DNA from 2 places in the Marinobacter sp. DUT-3 genome. Region 2 is predicted to be linked to the other one. Evidence: predicted binding sites of a transcription regulator. Region 2 holds the regulator's gene; the other holds the start of a gene.
What was found. The regulator LexA, encoded in region 2, represses DNA repair genes until DNA is damaged. The targets are predictions, from matches to a motif close to CTGTNTNNNNANACAG.
Positions count from the first base shown of each region.

Region 1 (3,861 bases), on a different contig from region 2:
CCATGGTCGGCTCTCTGGCAGCGCTGATTACTCTGGAAGCCTCCTTCCGTGCGGTACAGCGCGCCATCATGCGCCCGGCCCGGGAAACCCTGTACACCGTGGCAAGCCGGGAGGACAAATACAAAGCCAAGGCCTTTATCGATACCTTCGTCTATCGTGGTGGTGATGTGGTGGGCGCTCAGGTAGAAGGTCTGCTTGGGCGCCTGGGTATGGGGCTGGCCGCCGTGGCCAGCGTCGCGGTTCCCCTGGCATTGATGTGGGCCGTACTGGGGCTGTGGCTGGGCAGGACACAACAGTCAATCGCAGCCGCCCTGGAATCGGGGGACGCCACCGAAAAGAGGACATCACCATGATTTCCCGCAGAGACTACCTGAAGCTCACCCTCGCCGTCGGGGCCACATTGGCCCTGAAACCCGGCATGCTCTGGTCCGAGGATAAACAACTGGAACTGATTACCCGTGCCATCCCGTCGTCCGGCGAACGCCTGCCAGTGGTGGGGCTGGGCAGCTCCGCCACCTTCGCCAGCGTTTCCCGCAGCGAAGACCGGGATGCCTTGCGGGAAGTTCTGAAAACACTGGTCGAGAAAGGCGGCAACGTCTTCGACACTGCCCCGAGCTATGGCGCTTCGGAAGCAGTGGCCGGGCAAATCGCCGAGGAACTGGACATCACCGATGACCTGTTCTGGGCCACCAAGGTGAACGTTGCCGGATGGGGTGGCGGCAAGGCCGACCCCGACACCGCGAGAGAGCAGATCGAAACCTCCTTCCGGCGCATCGGTAAACCGGTCATCGATCTGATACAGGTCCATAACCTCGGGGACGTACCCACGCAACTCGGCATTCTCAAGGAGATGCGGGAAGAACAGCGGGTGCGTTACATCGGTGTGACCACCACCTTCCCCCGCCAGTATGAAAACCTGGAGCGCATTATGGCGCGAGAACCCCTGGACTTCATCGGCATCGATTACGCCGTCGACAACCTCACGATGGAACAGCGGATACTGCCACTGGCCAGGGAACAAGGCATAGGTGTACTGGTCTACGCCCCTTTCGGTCGGACCCGGCTCTGGGAGAAAGTGAAAGGCAAGGACGTGCCTACCTGGGCGGCGGAATTCGACGCCTATTCCTGGGGGCAGTTCTTCCTGAAGTTCGTCGTCGCTCACCCGGCTGTCACCGCAGCCACACCGGCAACCAGTAAGGCTCGTCACATGGCGGACAATATGGGTGCCGCCATGGGGGCTTTACCCGACGAGGAAATGCGCCAGAGGATGATCCATTATATTGCCGGCCTGTGATCGCGACGGACCGGAACGCTCCTGATCAGCCCGCGTAGGCAGCATCGGTTCGCGCCGCCATGATGAAATCATTCCGGTGCAGACCACCGATCTTGTGGGTCCACCAGCGCACGGTCACCTTACCCCATTCCAGCAGGATGGCAGGGTGATGGCCTTCCGCTTCGGCCAGATCAGCGACTTTATTGGTAAACACCAGGGCCTCGGCAAAATTCCTGAATTTGAAAACCCGTTTCAGCTGTTCTTCCCCATCCAGCTCAACAGGCTGCCAGTTCGGAATTTCTTTCAGCAGGTTCTGTTTTTCATCTTCGGTGACTTTCGGAGCATCCGCACGACAGGCTTCGCAGGATTGCGCGGTCAGTGAACTCATGGCTCAACCTCCCTGACTGATGACTTGTATTACAAGCGTGGGTGCCTGGCTCCACATTATCAAGCCCGCTATTGAAATCCCCGCTTTTTCAGAATACTGTATATTTAAACAGTATTCTGAAAAAGCGGGACCACACTCATGAACGAACTTCTGAACACCCTGATGCAGGATGCCCGGGTCTGGCAGGGGGATCGCCACATCCAGACCAGGCAGCCAGCGGAGCCAACCGGCTACCAGGTGCTGGACAACCATCTGGGCGGGCTCGGATGGCCCCGGGGAGCGTTGAGTGAATGCCTGCTGGATGCACCCGGAATCGGTGAGTTGCAACTGGTACTGCCGCTGATGCAGCGCCTGACCCAGGCCGGCAAGACCGTGTTCTGGCTGAACCCGCCACACACACCCTACGCCCCCGCCCTGGCGCGGGAAGGTGTGGATCTGAAACAAGTGGTCATGGCTCATACCGACGACAACGGTGACCTGCTGTGGACCCTGGAAAACTGCCTGCGCTCTGCCGTCACCGGACTGGTACTGGCCTGGCCCGGCAAACTGGCGGCCCGGGATATCCGCCGGCTGCAACTGGCCGCCGAGGCCGGCAGCAACATATGCGTGCTGTTCCGCAACCGCAAACTGGCCGGGCAAAGCTCACCCGCTGCCCTGAGGCTGGAACTGGAAGCGGGAGCACATCAGGACTTGCGGATCAATGTGTTGAAACGCCGGGGTAGCTGGCCAGGGCAACGCTGCACCGTCGCCATGGCACACCGGGCACATGTGCCATTCCCCGAATCCAGCCGGATCGTTCAGGGCCCCTGGGCCCAATCCGGCCTATAACAGGTGCAACATGCTCTGGGTTTACCTGCATTTTCCTCACCTGCTGCTGGACCATATTCGCCGCTCCCGGAAAAACGGAGAAAACGGTAGAGAGAACGGCAGAGAGAACGCCGAAGAAGCGCTGGTGGTCGTGGAAGCCGCCGGCCAGCGGGTTCTCCAGGCCTGCCCGGAAGCCCAGGATCAGGGCGTGCAACCGGGCATGCCCCTGAAAACCGCCATCACCCTGGTGCCGTCACTGGCCATTGCCCGGGCCGACACCAGCCGGGAACAACAGATTCTGGCAGAGCAGGCCCGCTGGCTGTATCGCCATGCCGCCAACATTACCCCCTACCCTCCGGACGGATTACTGGCGGAAGTGGGCAGCCTGCAAAAGCTGTACGGCGGACTGGCAGCCGTCTGGCAAACCTTCGAACAGGCCCTGTCACAACGGCAGTTAACCGCCTGGATGGCTACCGGAAAAACACCCCTGGCGGCCCGCTTGTGCGCCCGCGCTGGTCAGGGCCAGTGCACCACCGACAGGGACCATATGATGCAACAGCTGTCCCGCCTGCCGCTGACAGCCGTGGAGCTTGACGGCCGCACCCTTACCCGCTTACAGCGGATGGGGCTTACCCGGCTCGGAGAAGTCATGCAGTTGCCAGCCCGGGAAATGGCTCACCGGCTATCACCGGATACCCTTGCCTACATCCAGAAAATCCAGGGCACCCGGCCAGACCCGCAACAACCCTGGCGGCCTCCACATCACTTCCGCCAACAGGCGGATTTTGCCCAGGACATTGAACACTCCGAGGGACTGCTGTTTCCCCTGCACCGCATACTGGGGGAACTGGAAGAGGATCTGTGCTGGCGCCAACAGGATACCGACAGCCTGCTGCTGGTACTGAACCACCGTCACCACCAACCCACGCGCCTGCGAATTCGCACCTCGGGTCCGGAACATCGGGCCGAAGCGTTTCTGGATTTGCTCCGTCTACGCTTTGAACAGCATCCGTTGAAAGCGCCCGTTACGTCCCTGGTGCTCTCGGTACGTCGCTTCATGGGTCGGGAGGCGAGTAACGGCAACGATCTGCTGGGAGAAACCCCGGACCTGAACGAAGCCTGGCATACCCTGATCAGCCGCCTGCAGGCCCGGCTTGGAGAGAATGCCCTGCAGCAACTGTCACCCCGGGCCGACCATCGCCCGGAACATGCCTGGACTACCGCCAATCTCCCGCAACGGGCACACGCCACCAGTCCAGAGGCAAGCAACCTGCCCCATCGACCGTTATGGTTACTGAAAAGCCCACACCCCCTGCAGGAAACACCCAGCGCCTGGTTTTCCGGACCGGAACGTATCAGCGGCGGCTGGTGGGACGGTCAGCGGGTTCACCGG
Region 1 is NZ_JBNRMG010000020.1:9,528-13,388, reverse strand. It holds gene ACQUWM_RS18765 (NTP/NDP exchange transporter) at 1-353, shown strand, start outside; gene ACQUWM_RS18760 (aldo/keto reductase) at 350-1,294, shown strand; gene ACQUWM_RS18755 (4a-hydroxytetrahydrobiopterin dehydratase) at 1,320-1,661, opposite strand; gene imuA (translesion DNA synthesis-associated protein ImuA) at 1,800-2,489, shown strand; gene ACQUWM_RS18745 (Y-family DNA polymerase) at 2,500-3,861, shown strand, end outside.
Region 1: a site for LexA is predicted at 1,758-1,773, ahead of imuA (translesion DNA synthesis-associated protein ImuA). Genes of this name have one in related genera too.

Region 2 (3,861 bases):
CTCACCGCGATAACGCAGGATGTGGTTCCAGATCACCTCCAGGCCATTCTTCGGAATCGGAAACGGGCTCGTCATGATGGTGTCCCTGACGCCATTACCGTTGTCCAGCAACTCGGCGGAGACGGCATTCTCGCGGAACTTGTCATACACCTGGTCAGGAAAAGCGGCAGTACGACGCGTCTGGTAGACCGGCATGAAAAAATCCGGGCCGTACTGTTCAAGCATACGGACATGGCCGTCGGTCAGCTTGTCACGGTACAGGTCAAGATTCCCCCGGGTAATCACAAACAACGGCTCGTCTTCCGGGAAAGGGTTAATTTCGACGCTACCGGGCTCCCAGCCTGCCGGTGGTTGCGATAATCCACCCGTCCACTCCGGAATGCTGCCAGAAGCGTTCGCCTGCTTTTCGGCCCCCACCGGGGTCAGTTCACTGTCCAGCTTCCGCGCCTCGGACACACTGACAGCCGCTGCCGCCTGGCCGCTTACAAACAACGCCAATACGGCAACGCCTGTAACCAATTGCTTACGCATCCCTCACTTACCTCCGTTATACCGATGACACCCCGCAACACACTGCAAGGCGACCCACCCTGGCAACACATCAAAATCGTGCAAATGTCGTTCAATGGGCAGCCTTTTTGCCAAATTCAAACGATCGTTTCAACTTAATGTTTGTGTTTTCTTGTTAAACCTATAGGTAGCAACACGGGGGAGGAAATCCATCGCTGAAAATGGTAGACTGTCAAATTAATCTGAAGCGCACTCTTGTCTCGCTTTTGCGCGCCCAACCCGTTTGGCAGGAAACCATGGCATCACAGTGGCATTCACTGGTATCGCAAAAACTGTTTATGGCCAGGACCTTGCTGCGCCAGGTCGATAGCGACGCGAACACCGCTGACCCGCATCGGGCATTGCAACGGGAAGCAGCGATCCAGGGAACCATTGAGCTGGCGTTGCGCGCCCGCAGTCTACTGCTGGTTATGGTCGCCCGCATATACCAGCAGAAAAACGAAGAGCCGGAATCTCTGGCAGCCTTGGCATCACTACTGGGAACCGAGTTGCCGGAAATCGCGGAACTGCTGGCATTGGCTCATCAACCTGGAAGCTGGTGGAATCTTCTGGATCAACTGGATGCCGCCCAGGGCAAGCCGCCAGCCACACGGAAAACGGTCAGCGCGGAGAACATTATTGCAGTTTCTGCGGAAACGGGACCAGATCGGTCGTCACAAGGACTTAACACATTGCTCGACGCGCTCAAACAATTCGCTGACACCCTGGAAGACCGTCACAGCGAGTGGTAAATCGCATGACACAGCAGGGTAGGAATCAACAGAAAGGTTATTTGAATGTCACCATCTTTTTTTGAAATCGTACAACTGAGCGATGGCGATTATGCCCTGCGTCGCATTGATGACGATGCCGCACCGCTGGTACGCATTTCATTCTCTTCAGAAGCACGCGAAATGATGGAAGACCGCGACATGGCGGTAGCCAAAGCCATGATTGCCGCCGGCATCGAGGCGGTTGGCAACGTCACCCACGATATCGACTGGGAAGAGGATGAACTGGAAACCCAGGACGTCCAGCCTTCCTACACACTTCACTGACTTCACCCCCGGCCAGCGCATCATCAGCGCTGGCGCAAGACGACTCCGTGACTGTTCCCTTGGGCGGACGCCTTTTGCAGCGTCTCCAGGGCTTCCCGGCTGAGCTTCCGGGTCCACATCACGACCGCGTGACAGGTACCGGCGCTGAGTGCACGCTCAGCCAGATCGCGCGCCGGGTAATCCGGCGTGGATCTCAACACCAGTAATTCACCGGCAACGATACCGTGCATCTTCTGCCATTTACTGACCAGGGCCTGGGGCGGGTCAATCCAGGCCAACCAGCGTTTTTCCTGGTTGAGCTGGGTCAGCATCGGCAACAATAGCTGAAAATTCTCAACCTGGCCTTCCGGCAGGATAATCTCGGTGACGTTGCCAGTGACCGGCGCAGACGCTGGGTCTGCTCGCCGGGCCCTGGCAGGTCCCGTGCGAACAACGGACGATTTCCCCGAATGCCTGGCAGACGCCTGGTAGCCACAGGCTGCCGGTGAATAAGCCAGATTCTGGTTAAAACTGAGTTGTTCCATGATACGCCTCGCCTTCAAGTTGACCGTTGCGGATCAGTGCATGTCCGAGCGACGGATAACACCAACACCAAGCCCTTCGATGAACAGTTCCTGTTCCGAGAGGTCCACCTCGATCGGTTCAAACTCCTCGTTCTCTGCGATCAGGTATACCTTTGCACCATCCTTGCGGAAGCGCTTGACCGTCACTTCCTCCCCGACCCGGGCCACCACCACTTGTCCGTTATGCACATCCTGGGTGCGATGAACCGCCAGCAGGTCGCCGTCAAGAATGCCAATGTCCTTCATGCTCATACCGCGAACCCGTAGCAGGTAATCCGCCGACGGAGAGAAGAAGTCCGGCTGCAGGGTGCAGTGATCCTCTATGTGCTCCTGGGCAAGGATCGGACTGCCCGCTGCGACCTGACCGATCACTGGCAGGCCGGGGTCCTCCTCCGCTTCCGGCAGACGAATACCCCGGCTTGCCCCCGGCACCATCTCGATGGCGCCCTTGCGGGCCAGCGCCCTGAGATGCTCCTCTGCAGCATTGGCGGAACGAAAACCGAGTTCTGCTGCAATTTCCGCGCGGGTAGGCGGATACCCGGTTTCGTCAACGTAACGCCGAATGATATCCAGTACCTGGGTTTGTCTTGCTGTCAGCTTCATGCGGTTGCCCCGTTATCCCTGTCTTTATATACAGTGATTTGACTATATACAGTGTTTTATCCAGTGTAAAGATCAGTTCCTGTATTTTTTGTCAGCATGCGCCGGGATGCACCACATACGGTCTGTGATATGGTAAGGCCAACCCATTGAGGAGGCACAGGAATGAGCGACCAAAAGGCATGCAGGATGCCAGACATTCTCAGGACCGAATCCGGCGAAGAACGCCGTGTTGGCGTTGAAATTGAACTGTCCGGACTGAGTTACGAAACCCTGGTGCAACTGAGCGAAAAACTCCTGTCCGGGCAAGCCCGCCAAGCCTCCCGCTATGTGGCGGAGCTGGACACCGATCTGGGCAAGTTCACTATCGAGCTGGATTCCGACCCTATCAAGGATCTGGACCTTCAGGATGAGAGGCTGCCGCAGTCCATGCGGGAACTTGGCGGTCAGGCCATGGAGTTCATTGATGCCGCAGCGGAAAAGATCGTTCCACTGGAGATTGTCAGCCCGCCGCTGCCTTTCACGTCACTTGAGCGGGTGGAAGCACTGTGCGACGAACTCAGAAAGGCCGGCGCCCTCGGCAGCCGAGAGGCCCTTTACTATGCCTTTGGCCTGCAGCTTAACCCGGAACTTCCGGATCTCGGGGCGGACACCCTGGTGCGTTATCTCCAGGCGTTCGCCATCCTGTATGACTGGCTGAAATCCAGACATCAGATTGACATCAGTCGCAAGTTCACCAGCTATATTGAACCCTGGAGCAGCACCTACACGGACATGCTGATTGCCGGTGACTACGCTCCGGATATCAAACAGCTGATGCGGGATTACCTGAAGTACAACCCTACCCGCAATAAGGCGCTGGATCTGCTGCCGCTGTTCGCCCACCTGGATAAAGCAGTGCTGGCGGAATTTGTCGAAGATGAGCGCATCAAGAGCCGGCCAACCCTGCACTACCGCTTGCCGGACTGTGATATCGACAATCCACGGTGGCACTTTTCCACCGTCTGGAATGACTGGGTGGTGCTGGAACAACTGGCCAATAACGCCGAGGATCTGGCGGAGCTGAGAGAAATGTTCCGGCAAAGCCGCAA
Region 2 is NZ_JBNRMG010000001.1:150,211-154,071, reverse strand. It holds gene ACQUWM_RS00700 (DUF1329 domain-containing protein) at 1-531, opposite strand, end outside; gene ACQUWM_RS00695 (DUF6586 family protein) at 807-1,301, shown strand; gene ACQUWM_RS00690 (hypothetical protein) at 1,347-1,607, shown strand; gene ACQUWM_RS00685 (cell division inhibitor SulA) at 1,631-2,131, opposite strand; gene lexA (transcriptional repressor LexA) at 2,165-2,773, opposite strand; gene ACQUWM_RS00675 (amidoligase family protein) at 2,936-3,861, shown strand, end outside.